DNA from 3 places in the Streptomyces sp. NPDC007901 genome. Region 2 is predicted to be linked to each of the others. Evidence: riboswitches for the same ligand, from Rfam matches in the RefSeq annotation. Region 2 holds a riboswitch; each other region holds the start of a gene.
The links. Region 2 has a riboswitch for cobalamin ahead of ACFZDK_RS06610 (prenyltransferase/squalene oxidase repeat-containing protein). Riboswitches for the same ligand answer to the same signal wherever they lie in the genome.
Positions count from the first base shown of each region.

Region 1: it holds a riboswitch for cobalamin, as region 2 does, so the genes downstream of both, ACFZDK_RS04790 (ribonucleoside-diphosphate reductase subunit alpha) here and ACFZDK_RS06610 (prenyltransferase/squalene oxidase repeat-containing protein) in region 2, are expected to answer to the same signal.
Region 3: it holds a riboswitch for cobalamin, as region 2 does, so the genes downstream of both, ACFZDK_RS19485 (CbtB-domain containing protein) here and ACFZDK_RS06610 (prenyltransferase/squalene oxidase repeat-containing protein) in region 2, are expected to answer to the same signal.

Region 1 is NZ_JBIBKW010000001.1:1,004,182-1,008,383, forward strand. Features, by position in the region: gene ACFZDK_RS04785 (ribonucleotide-diphosphate reductase subunit beta) at 1-246, opposite strand, end outside; gene ACFZDK_RS04790 (ribonucleoside-diphosphate reductase subunit alpha) at 246-2,639, opposite strand; cobalamin riboswitch at 2,764-2,912, opposite strand; gene mctP (monocarboxylate uptake permease MctP) at 3,093-4,202, opposite strand, start outside.
Region 2 is NZ_JBIBKW010000002.1:196,745-200,946, forward strand. Features, by position in the region: gene ACFZDK_RS06600 (CbiQ family ECF transporter T component) at 1-89, opposite strand, end outside; gene ACFZDK_RS06605 (SCO2322 family protein) at 184-801, opposite strand; gene ACFZDK_RS06610 (prenyltransferase/squalene oxidase repeat-containing protein) at 798-2,015, opposite strand; cobalamin riboswitch at 2,125-2,254, opposite strand; gene ACFZDK_RS06615 (phosphotransferase) at 2,310-2,963, shown strand; gene ACFZDK_RS06620 (hypothetical protein) at 3,179-4,202, opposite strand, start outside.
Region 3 is NZ_JBIBKW010000005.1:433,864-438,065, reverse strand. Features, by position in the region: gene ACFZDK_RS19500 (zinc-binding dehydrogenase) at 1-764, shown strand, start outside; gene ACFZDK_RS19495 (MarR family transcriptional regulator) at 911-1,390, opposite strand; partial or broken gene ACFZDK_RS19490 (enoyl-CoA hydratase/isomerase family protein) at 1,550-2,053, shown strand; cobalamin riboswitch at 2,121-2,261, shown strand; gene ACFZDK_RS19485 (CbtB-domain containing protein) at 2,298-2,519, shown strand; gene ACFZDK_RS19480 (CbtA family protein) at 2,542-3,297, shown strand; gene ACFZDK_RS19475 (hypothetical protein) at 3,389-3,538, opposite strand; gene ACFZDK_RS19470 (barstar family protein) at 3,692-4,078, shown strand; gene pgm (phosphoglucomutase (alpha-D-glucose-1,6-bisphosphate-dependent)) at 4,200-4,202, shown strand, end outside.

The DNA.
Region 1 (4,202 bases), on a different contig from region 2:
GGTGAGCACCAGGTTGTTCGCCACGATCGAGTCGCCGGTGGCGAAGAAGGCGACCAGCCGTCCGATCAGGTGCTGCTCGGCCGGGGTCAGCTTCGCGAGGTCGGCGACGTCCGAGTGAAGGTCGACCTCCTCCACGGTCCAGGTGTTCTTGATGGCGTCCCGGTAGCGCTCGTAGAAGTCCGGGTAGCGCATGGGGCGCAGAGTCAGCTCGAAGCCGGGGTCGAGCAGGTTCTGGTTACTGGGCATTACTGGCAGGCCTCGCAGGACTCGGGGTTCTCAAGGGAGCAGGCGACGGCGTCTTCGGCGGCCGTCTGCTGGACGGGGACGGGGACGGGGACGGTGGCCTGGGCCTGCGCGGCCCGGGCGATCCGGGTCGCCGGGCGCGAACGAAGGTAGTACGTCGTCTTCAGGCCCGACTTCCAGGCGTACGCGTACATCGAGGAGAGCTTGCCGATGGTCGGCGTCTCCAGGAACAGGTTCAGGGACTGCGCCTGGTCCAGGTACGGGGTGCGGGCCGCGGCCATGTCGATCAGGCCGCGCTGCGGGATCTCCCACGCCGTGCGGTACAGCCGCCGTACGTCCTCCGGGATCCACACGAAGTCCTGCACCGAGCCGTTCGCCTCGCGCAGCGCCTCACGGGTACGGGCGTCCCAGACGCCGAGGCTCTTCAGCTCCTCCACCAGGTACGAGTTGACCTGGAGGAACTCACCGGAGAGCGTCTCGCGCTTGAACAGGTTGGAGACCTGCGGCTCGATGCACTCGTACACGCCCGCGATCGAGGCGATGGTGGCGGTGGGCGCGATGGCGAGCAGCAGGCTGTTGCGCAGACCGGTGCCCGCGATCCGCGTGCGCAGGGCCGCCCAGCGCTCCGGCCAGGTGAACTCGACACCGTAGTGGTCGGGGTGCAGCACGCCCTGTGCGGTACGGGTCTTCTCCCAGGCCGGCAGCGGGCCGCCGCGCTCGGCGAGGTCGGCGGAGGCCTCGTACGCGGCGAGCATGATCCGCTCGGCGATCCGGGTGGAGAGCGCCTTGGCCTCGGGGGAGTCGAAGGGCAGCCGCAGCTTGAAGAAGACGTCCTGGAGGCCCATCGCACCGAGGCCGACGGGACGCCACTTGGCGTTCGAACGGCCCGCCTGCTCGGTCGGGTAGAAGTTGATGTCGACGACCCGGTCGAGGAAGGTGACCGCGGTGCGGACCGTCTCGTCGAGCCGCTCCCAGTCGATGTCACCGGTCGCCGTGTCGACGAACGCGCCGAGGTTGACCGAGCCGAGGTTGCAGACCGCCGTCTCGCCGTCGTCCGTGACCTCCAGGATCTCCGTGCAGAGGTTGGAGGAGTGGACGACATGGCCGGGGACGGCCGTCTGGTTCGCGGTGCGGTTGGCCGCGTCCTTGAAGGTCATCCAGCCGTTGCCGGTCTGTGCGAGGGTCCGCATCATCCGGCCGTACAGGTCGCGGGCCGGGATGGTCTTGCGGGCGAGCCCGTCGGCCTCGGCCCTGCGGTAGGCCGCGTCGAACTCCGCGCCCCACAGGTCCACCAGCTCCGGCACGTCGGAGGGGGAGAACAGCGACCACGGCTCGTCGGCGTTCACCCGGCGCATGAACTCGTCCGGGATCCAGTGCGCGAGGTTCAGGTTGTGCGTACGGCGGGCGTCCTCACCCGTGTTGTCGCGCAGCTCCAGGAACTCCTCGATGTCGGAGTGCCAGGTCTCCAGGTAGACCGCGGCCGCGCCCTTGCGCCGGCCGCCCTGGTTCACCGCGGCGACCGAGGCGTCCAGGGTCTTCAGGAACGGCACGATGCCGTTGGAGTGCCCGTTGGTGCCGCGGATCAGCGAACCCCGGGAGCGGATCCGGGAGTACGACAGCCCGATGCCGCCGGCGTGCTTCGAGAGGCGGGCCACCTGGTGGTAGCGGTCGTAGATCGAGTCCAGCTCGTCCATCGGGGAGTCGAGGAGGTAGCAGGACGACATCTGGGGGTGCCGGGTGCCGGAGTTGAAGAGGGTGGGGGAGGAGGGGAGGTAGTCGAGGCGGCTCATCAGGCGGTAGAGCGCGGCGACTTCGTCCAGCGCGCGCGTGGTGTCGTCCTCCGCGAGCCCGGCCGCGACCCGGAGCATGAAGTGCTGGGGGGTCTCGATCACGCGCCGGGTGATCGGGTGCCGGAGCAGGTAGCGGCTGTGGAGCGTGCGCAGGCCGAAGTAGCCGAAGCGGTCGTCGGCGGCCGGGTCGACCAGGGCGTCGAGGCGGGCCGCGTGGACCCGGGCGAACTCGGCGGTGCGGTCGGCGATGAGGCCCTCGCGGTGGCCGACGGCGACCGACTCCGTGAAGGATGTCACGCCCTGCGAGGCGGCCTCGGCGCGGACGGAGATCATGAGCAGGCGAGCGGCCAGCCGCGAGTAGGCGGGGTCCTCGGAGATCAGACCGGCGGCGGCCTCCGTGGCCAGCTCGCGCAACTCCACGATCATTTCGGCGGAGGCCTCACGCGAGGACCGGCCGCGCAGCGCGGCGGCGGCGACCCGGCCGGGGTCGGCGTCGGGGATGTCGGCGGTCAGCTCGGTCAGGATCCGCAGCAGGGCCGTTCCGGGACCGTCGGTCTCCGGCACGGTCGTGGTCGCTGAAGCCGGTTCGGCTGGCGCGATGGTCACGTGGGGCTCTCCCTCGCTCGGCACGGGGCCTGGCGGAGGGCAGCGGGCAGCGCGAGCGCGCGGGGCGCGCGTCGAGACCCTGGCCCACTCCACGAGGCCCGGACGTCAGAACACCCGGGCCGGATTGGCCGGGTGTGCTGTCGACAGGTCCTCGGACTGACTCTCGTGCACAGATGTGCGCAAGTACACCGTTGCGGGACAGTTCCGGATTCGCACCGGATTCCCCTGTGGTGACAGCGAGCATGAGCATACATCTAGTGCCGGGTCGTCGTGTCACCCCCAGATGTTGTGTCGCGGAGGTGTCGGAGCGTCAGGTGATCTGTACGGTGAGATACGAGGAGCGGGCCGCCGAGGGGGTGCTCTCGGTGGCCCGCTGCGGGTTGTGTGGGGCTGGTCGCGCCCACGCGGCGGAGCCGCACATCGATACAGCCCCGCGCCCCTATGGGGCGCGTTCTAGTGGGCGCTTCCTGCGACGGCCGGGGGGAGTTCGGTTTGTACGGCGGGGTCGCCCGCGTCGGCCGAGTAGTCCTGGGGCTGGGTCTCGTCGATGCCCTCGGGGGCCTTGAGGGCCTTGAGGGCGAAGGTGAGGACCACGGTGACCACCACGTTCATCACGAACGCCGTGAGGCCGATGTAGCCGATCTCGCCGATGCCGGGGATCTCCTTGGCGCTGCCGCCGAAGTGCTTCTGGGTGGGGGAGGCGACGCCGTAGGCCGCGACCGTGCCGTAGACCATGCCGACCGCCCAGCCCGCGAGCAGGGCCCAGCGGTGGAACCAGCGGGTGAACAGGCCGCCGACCAGGGCCGGGAAGGTCTGCAGGATCCAGATGCCGCCCAGGAGCTGGAAGTTGATGGCGACCGTCTTGTCCATGGTGAGGACGAAGACCAGCGCGCCGACCTTCACCAGCAGCGAGACGATCTTGGAGACCTGGGCCTCCTGCTTCGGCGTGGCGTCCGGCTTGATGAAGTCCCGGTAGATGTTGCGGGTGAAGAGGTTCGCGGCCGCGATGGACATGATGGCCGCGGGGACCAGGGCGCCGATGCCGATCGCCGCGAAGGCCACGCCCGCGAACCAGTCCGGGAACATGTTCTCGAACAGCTGGGGGATCGCCAACTGGCCGTTGGTGACCTTGACTCCGGCCGCGATGGCCATGAAGCCCAGCAGGGCGAGCAGGCCGAGCATCAGCGAGTACAGCGGCAGGATCGTGGTGTTGCGGCGGATCACGTCACGGCTCCGGGAGGAGAGCGTCGCGGTGATCGAGTGCGGGTACATGAACAGGGCGAGCGCGGAGCCCAACGCCAGCGTGGCGTACGTCCATTGGCCCGCCTCGGCCGGTGCCAGCGCGCCGCGCGGTTTGCCGGTCGCCGGGTTGGTCTGGGCGAACGCCTGGCCCGCCTTGGCGAAGATGTCGTCGAACCCGCCCAGCTTGATCGGGATGTAGATGATCGCCACCGCGATGACGAGGTAGATCAGCCCGTCCTTCACGAACGCGATCAGGGCGGGGGCGCGGAGGCCGGAGGAGTAGGTGTAGGCCGCGAGGACACCGAAGGCGATCAGCAACGG
Region 2 (4,202 bases):
AGCGAGAGCGACCAGAGCCACCAGGCGCCGGGGTGGACGGGGGAGCGGTGCTGGTGCCGGGGGGCAGGGGGTTTCGCTGGGTGGGACACGGCTGCACAGCGCCCCGTCAGGGGCGCGGGGCCGAGACATGTGCGGCTCCGCCGCGTGGGCGCGACCAGCCCCCACGCACCCGCACTGTGACGCTCACGCATTCTTCCGCCGCCGCGCCTGCCAGAACGCCCCCGCGGCAAGAACCACGACGACTCCCGCCCCGGCCAGCACCCCTACCGACGGCCCGCCACCGCCCGATGTACCGTCCGCCGTCATCGCCTCCCCGCACCCCTTCTGGGGATACCCGGCGATCGCACACAACAACGCGTTCGCGTCGTACCGCAACGGCTTCGCCACCGCCGCCAGCGCCTCCGCCGTCGTCGCGTCCCCGGCCACCACCGCGCACGCGGTCCGCCGCGTGGGCGGGCGCTCCCCGGACGGCGCGTCGGCCGTCGTACCGAAGTCGACGACCAGCCCCACCCGCTTCTTCCCCGCGACGGCGTCCGTGCCGCCGCAGATGCTCCCGAAGTCCGCCGTACCGCGCGGCTGCGACGCGTCCGCGGAGTCCTCGCTCACCGCGAACCGGAAACCCTCGACGGAGCCGTCGCCGGGCCGCGCGGTGGAGGGCCCCTGCGTGGCGTACGTCCAGCGCGAGCCGTCCCGCTCCCAGAAGGACCAGTAGCGGTACCCGACGGCCTGCGCCGGAACGGCGGCCACGCACAGCGCCACCGCGGCCATGAGCAGCAGCACCGCACGGCGGACGGCGGTCACGGCTGCTGCTTCCGGCGGCCGCTGAGCAGGAAGCCGATGCCGATCCCGGCGACGAGACCCGTGCCGACGATCCACCACACGTCGGTGCCCGACGACTTCTTCGCGTCGTTCTTCTCCTCGGCGTGCCCGGTGGCAGCCGCCTGCGGGGCGGGCCCGGTCGCGTTGAGCGCCGTCACCAGGTCCGTGCCGCCGAAGTCCCGCGGGTCCTTGCCCATCGCGTGGGCGGCGAAGACCAGTTCGGCGTAGGCCGCGGGCCCGCTCCGCCTCGCCCACTGCGCGGAGTTGGCCTCCAGCCAGGCGTACGGCTTCTTCGCCGTCCGCGTCCAGCCCTGCGCGGCCATGGCGACGACCGCGTCGGCGGTGTTGCCGTAGTCCGGCTGGGGCTTGGCACCGGCGAGCGCGGAGACCAGGTAGCCCTTCTCGTCGACGGCGTCCGCGAGGTACTCCGCGCCGTTGCGGGCGACCTCCTGCCGGGTGAGGGCCTGGTCGGAGTTGGCGCAGACGTAGCCCTCCGCCGGGGCCTTCCCGGCCGTCGGCGCGAACCCCTTGCCGAGGGCGCCGAGCACCCCGGCGGCCGTCGCGTCCGCGTTGGCGGTCAGCTTCCCCTGCTTGTCCGGCTGGTAGGCGAGGCCGCCGCCACCGTCCTGGCCGCAGGGGATGGACCACGTGGCGAGGAGGCCGTACGGCGACCTGTCCGCGCTCGCGCCGGCCGCCGCGAGCGCGCCGACGACCACGCCGGTGGAGTTGGTGTCGCTGGGCGAGCCCGGGGCGTAGCCCCAGCCGCCGTCCTTGTTCTGCTGCGACTTCAGCCAGGTCACGGCCTTGTCCGCGGCGGCGTCGTGCCCGCCGACGGCCTTCAGCGCCTGTACGGCGGCGGCCGTGCTGTTGGTGTCGACGGTCACCTTGGCGTCGCAGGCCGCCGTCGGCTCGGCGCGGAACGCGGCGAACGCGCCGCTCGCGCACTGCTGTCCGGCCAGCCAGTCCACCGCCTTCGCGGCCGGGGTCACCCCGACCGTGCGCTGCGCGAGCAGGGCGAGCGACTGGCGCCAGACGCCGTCGAACGTGGGGTCCGCGCTGCCGTACAGGCCCGACGGGAGCACGGCAGGGGCGGACGGGGACGGGGTGCCGGCGGCCAGTGCGGCCGTGGCGGGTGCGGCGGCACCGATGACGGCGGTGGCGGCCAGCACCGCGGCGCTGCGGCGGAGGACGTTCATGGTCGGCGGGTGCCTCTCCCTGCGGGGGAGCCGGGCAGCACGGGACACCCCGGCGGCTCGGCTCCGCGAACCTCGACGGTGCCGTGCGCCGGCGGACACCGGCGCACCTGAGCCGGTCAACGTCCCGGGCGGGGCAGTCCGGCTCACCGCCGGCGGCGGTTCACGGTTGCGGGTCAGCGCCGGAATTGCACCGGCTTCCCCCCGTACGGGTGATGACGACCCGGCTACTTTACCGGCCGTCTACAAGGAACTGAGAGGCGGCTGTGCGCCGTACCGATTCGTTATGGTCATGCCATGACGGGGAGACTGCTCGGCTCGGGCCGCTCGGCCGACGTGTACGAGATCGACGAGGCGTGGGTGCTGCGCCGGGACCGCGAGGGCTGGGGGGACGCGGCGGCCGAGGGCGCGGTGATGACGTACGTACGGGAGCACGGGTACCCGGCGCCCCGGGTGCGGCCCTCCGGGTCCCGTACCGAGCTGGTCATGGAGCGGCTGGCGGGGCCGACCATGCTGGCGGTGCTGCTGTCGGGGGAGATGGGCCCGGCGGAGGGCGGCGCGCTGCTCGCCTCGCTGCTGCGGCGGCTGCACGCCGTGCCCGGGCGGGACCCGGCCGACCCCGGCGCCCGCGTGCTCCACCTCGACCTGCATCCGGACAACGTGATGCTCACCCCCGACGGTCCCCGGGTCATCGACTGGACCAACGCGGAGGACGGCCCGCCCGGCCTCGACTGGGCCATGTCCGCGGTGATCCTCGCCCAGGTCGCCGTCGGCGACATGCCGGACGTCCACCCCCTCCTGGCGGCCCTCCTCACCGACCCCTCCGAACTCACCGAAGCCGGACTGACGGAGGCACTCCGACGGCGCGCGCTCAACCCGACGATGAGCCACCGGGAGGTCGAACTCCTGGGCGAGGCAGAGAAGTTGATACGCCGACTGACCGGGCTGTAGGCCGGCGGGCCGGTCGGCTCGGCCTCGGCTCTGCCGGTCGGCTACCTCTGCTCCAGGCTTGTCGGCTGGTCGCGTTGCGGCCGTGCGAGTCGATCGGCCGAGCTCCGGGTCGTCGCCCCGTCGCCCCGTCGCCCCGTCGCCCCGTCGGGCTTCGGGGGCTGTCGGCCGGTCTGGCTTCGGGTTCGCGGGTCGGGGCGGGTGGGCTCCGCCGTCCGCTAGGCCGCCGTGGCGAACGGGGCGATGTGGGCGGTGAGGTGGCGGGCCATGCGGCGGAGGGCGTCCTCGCAGGCGGAGGGGGTGTCGGCGGTCGCCACCCAGAGGGCCAGCCGGTCGGCTGCGGTGGCGTGCGGGCCCTCGGTGACGTGGTTGCCGGTGTCCTGGGTGAGGATCATGCGGTCGGCGCCGGGTTCCTGGGCCGCGTCGGGGGAGAGGTCCAGGTGGTCGAGGCGGCCGGTGGCGGCCGGGTAGGCGAACTGGATCGCGGCCGCCCGCTGCCGGGTGGGCGTGGTGTCCGGAACCTCGCCGGTGGCGAGCGCCGCGGCGGCCTGGGCGAGGTCGACACCGGTGGCCCGCCGGACCAGGAGCGGGATCAGGTCGCCCGGGAGGTGCGGGGTGACGCCGGTGACCCGGGGGCCGCGGTCGGTGAGGGTCAGCCCGATGTGCAGGACACCCCGGGTGAGACCGAGGGCGTGCACCGTGCGGTCGACGGCCAGCCGCAGGAAACGGTTGTGCAGCAGGCCGTCGTGGGCGTGCACGAGATGCCGCAGCGGCTGCCGGGCGGGGGCCCGGCCCAGGGTCGTACGGGTGATGGCGGCGATGCGGATCTCGCCGTCCAGGACGACCGTCTCGGCCGAGACCCGGGGCGCGCCCGGACCGGCGGCCGGATCGTCGACCGGGACCGTGCGGTCGGCCAGCAGCGCGCGCAGCGCGGCCGGGTCGGCACAGGCGGCGGCCGTGGTGGGGGAGAGGCCGGGCAGCCCCAACTGCCCGGCGATCCTGGCGGCGGCGACCGCGTACTCGCCCGAGTGGGTCAGCACACCGCGGACCCGGTGCCGGGCCGCGAACCGTACCACCGCCGATGCCGTCGCCCCGTCCTTGCCGGGGTCCGCCGCGAGATGACCGGCCAGGCACGGACGTGCCCAGTCGGGCGGCGCGGGGTCCACCAGCACCACCGGGCGGGCCGCGGCGATGCGCGTCAGGACGAACTCGTCGTACGCACGCCGGCGACCGGCCCCGAGG
Region 3 (4,202 bases), on a different contig from region 2:
ACGCGGGGCACCGCCCGGACGGCAGCACCACCCTGAACCGGCAGGGGGCCGGGGTCTGGTCCTCGTTCTTCGGCCAGTCGAGCTTCGCCCGGCACGCCCTGGCCACCCGCGAGAACGTGGTCGTGGTCCCGGAGGACACCGACCTGGTGACCGCCGCGCCGATGGGCTGCGGCTTCCAGACCGGCGCGGGGTCGGTACTGAACGTCCTGCGCCCCGAACCCGGGTCCGCGCTGGTCGTGTTCGGCTGCGGCGGGGTCGGGCTCGCCGCGGTCATGGCCGCCGCCGCCCTGGGCACCGGCACGGTGATCGCGGTGGACCTCGACAGGGACCGCCGCGCGCTGGCTGCGGAGGTGGGCGCCACCCACACCCTGGACGGTGCGAGCACGGACCTCGGCGACCGGATCAGGGACCTCACCGGCGGCGGCGCGACTCACGCCTTCGACACCACCGGAGCCCCGTCGGCCATCCGCGACGCGGCCCTCGCCCTGGCCCCGCTGGGCTCCCTGGTCGTCGTCGGCCTCGGCGCGGCGGACATCGGCATCGACGCGATGGACCTCATCGGCGGCGGCAAGACGATCCGCGGCAGCATCGAGGGCGACGCCAACCCGCAGGACCTGGTCCCGCTCCTGCTCGACTGGCAGGCGGCGGGCCGCTTTCCGGCGGAACGCCTCGTCACGCCCGTCCCGTTCGAGCGGATCGACGAGGCAGTCGCCCGGATGAGCACGGACATCGTCAAACCGGTCCTCACGTTCTCGCCGGCGTGAGACCCGCCTCCGCCCCGGCCGCCCGCAACGGGCCCCCTGCGCCGACGCGCGCCTCGAACTCGGCCCGCAAGGCCGCCAACTCGGCCACGCGCGCGTCGACGACGACCCGGATCTTCTCCTCGGACAGCGCGCAAACCGCGTAGTCCCTAGCTCAACGGCCGGCCGGCGTCGCCCGTCGCCGCCAGGAGCCTGCTGCCGATCTCGTGCAGCTGCCGGACCTGAGTCCGGGTGAGCGGGTCGAAGACGAGACGGCGTACGGCCGCCACATGACCCGGTGCCGAGCCCACCACCTTGGCCCAGCCCGCCTCCGTCAGCGTCGCCACCGTGAAGCGGCCGTTGTCCCGGTCGGGCCCCCGGCGCAGCCAGCCGCGGTCCTCCAGCCGCCTGGCGACATGGGAGAGCCGGGACAGCGACCCGTTGACGAACACCGCCAGCTCGCTCATCCGCAGCGTGCGGCCGGGCGCCTCGGAGAGTCCCGCGAGCACCTGGTACTCGAAGTGGCTGAGTCCCGCGTCCCGCTGCAACTGCGCGTCCAGCTCCGCCGGCAGTCTGACCAGCATCCCGGCCAGAACGAGCCAGGCGCGCGTCTCGTCGTCCGCCAGCCAGCGCGGCTCGGGAGTCTCCATGGGGAAAAGCCTAGCTTGACGCCTCAAGTGATCCTACTGGCGGGTTCAGTTGACACTTCAAGCCGGTCGCAGCGTAGGTGTCAGCACGCCGGGGACCGACCACCGGGACACCAGCGACCCCGGTTCTTCGACGCCAACCTTCGTCGCCGTCGGCCGCCGCACTACCTGCCGTCCGGCTCGCTCCCGGCGTTCGTCGCCGACCTCGCCGGACTGCCCGTGCCCGAGGCGCTCGCCCGGTACGTACGGCAGGCGCCCGAAGGAGAACTCGACGGGCAGCGGGCCTGGATCGATGCCTGTCACGGCGGTGCGGACACCGTCGAGGAGATCGTCCACCGGCTGCTCGCCCACGGTGACCCGGCGGCCAAGGAGACGGCGGAGACCCTGCTCACCAAGTCGCCGACCGCCCTCAAGGTCACCCTCGAAGCCGTCCGCCGGGCCCGTCGGCTCGGTTCGCTGGAGCGCGTCCTGGACCAGGAGTACCGGGTCTCCTGCGCGACCCTCGCCACCCACGACCTGGTGGAGGGCATCCGCGCCCAGGTCGTCGACAAGGACCGCGACCCGCACTGGTCCCCGGCCACCCTCGCCGAGGTCTCCGACGCCGACGTCGACCGCTTCTTCGCCCCGCTCGGTGAGCGCGAACTGGGCCTCGCGCCAACGGGTTGAGCCCGGCCGACGACCGTCCACCAGGCGGGAGACGAAGATCACGCCTGGTGACGCGGTCTTGGCCGTGCCCCTGACACGCGGTACGGTCTGTCCGATATCGACGACGGCGAGACGGAAGCCGGTGGGAATCCGGCACGGTCGCGCCACTGTATGCAAGAGCCCCCGGGCGCTTGCGAGTCAGACCCGTGGCTGTCGTCCAACGCACCACCGAGATGGGACGCGAACTCCCAGAGGAGGTTCTGCCATGGCGCAGACCGTCGCTCCGCCGACAGCCAACACCCGTGCCGTTCCCGCCAAGCTGCCGCTGTCCGCGATAGCTCCCTGGGCGGTCTTCTTCGGCATCCTGATGATGATCCTGCTCTACTTCGTCGGCGCCGAGCAGGGCGCCACCTCCGTGTTCAACGGCACGGACGTCCACGAGTGGGTGCACGACGCCCGCCACCTGCTCGGCTTCCCCTGCCACTGACGCGAGGGACGCCGTACCGCCCATGAACTCCGCAACGGTTCGCAACCTCCTGGTGCGGGGCATGCTCGCCGGCCTGGCCGCCGGCGTGCTCGCCCTGGTCGTCGCCTATGTACTCGGTGAGCCGAACGTCGACAAGGCGATCAGCTTCGAGGACGCCCACGCGCACGAGCACGAGATGGAGGTCGTCTCCCGCTCCCTGCAGTCCACCGCCGGCCTGGCCACCGGTGTCCTGGTCTACGGGGTGGCCTTCGGCGGCATCGCCGCCCTCGCCTTCTGCTTCGCCCTCGGCCGCGTCGGCCGCTTCTCGCCGCGGGCGACCGCGCTGCTGCTGTCCGGTGGCGCGCTGCTCGCCGTGTACGTGGTGCCGTTCCTCAAGTACCCGGCCAACCCGCCCTCGGTGGGCGACCCGGACACCATCGGCAAGCGCACCACCCTGTACTTCCTGATGATGCTGCTCGGCGTGCTGCTGGCGGTCGCCGCGACCATCCTCGGCAAGCGGCTCCAGCCCCGGCTGGGGACCTGGTGGGCGTCCGTGCTCGCGGTGGTCGGGTTCGCCGTCGTCATCGGGCTGGCCTACCAGTTCCTGCCGGCCGTCAACGAGGTGCCGAAGGACTTCCCGGCCACCCTGCTGTGGCGGTTCCGGCTCTCCGCGCTCGCCATCCAGGTGACGCTGTGGGTCGGATTCGGGCTGCTCTTCGGCGAGTTGGCCGAGCGCGTACTCAACCCGAAGCCGGCGAAGGCCCGGTCCGCCCGCCGGACGGTCTCCGCGGCACACTGACCGACTCGACGACTCGACGACACGCGAGACGACCCGACGCGACACGCGAGGGCCCTTCGGCACCGCCGGGGGCCCTCGCGCACCCTCGGCCTCACTGTTCGGGCCGGGCCGTCGCCAGATAGGCGCGGACCAGCGCCTGGCCCGTCCGGCAGCGTGTGGGGTGGCAGTCGGGGCAGTGCCGCACATGGTCGAGGTAGGTGTCGTAGCGGTCCTGGGCGGCGGGCGCGAGGGTGTTCTCCACGGTGCGGCCTCTCGTGAGTGCCCCAAGGCGCGGGAGTTGACTGAAGTTCAGTATGTCCCGTCGGCGGCCTTTCGGAACGTCCGCCGCGCCAGTTCCCCGGCAGATCGGCGGCTTGTCCGCTGCGGGCCGTGCGACGGCCGTATCCTGCGGGCCGTGACGGTGACCTACGTACTGGACGGCGGCGGGATCAGGACGCTGGAGGACTTCTGGCGGGTGATCGGCGAGGCGGTCGACGGGCCCGGCGGCTACTTCGGACGCAATCTCGACGCGCTCGCCGACTGTCTCGGCGGCGGCTTCGGCACCCCCGAGGACGGCGCCTTCGTGTTCGAGTGGCGTGACCACGAGACCTCCCGGACCTGGCTGGGCCACGCGGAGACCGCCCGCCAGCTGGAGATCCGGCTGGCCCGCTGCCACCCCACCAACCGTGCCGCCGTCGCGGCGGAGCTGGCCGAGGCCCGGGCCGGACGCGGAGCCACCGTCTTCGACTGGCTGGTCGACATCTTCGAACAGCGCGCCCCGGGAACCCTGCGCCTGCTGTGAACCGGCCGTGAACCCGCCGTGTCTTCGCCGCCGGAGCCGGTGCCGCACTCGCGTCCGCCGCTGCTGACAAGGAAAGATGGGCGTCGAGCGATCGATCAACGACTGCGGAGGAAGTGGACTCATG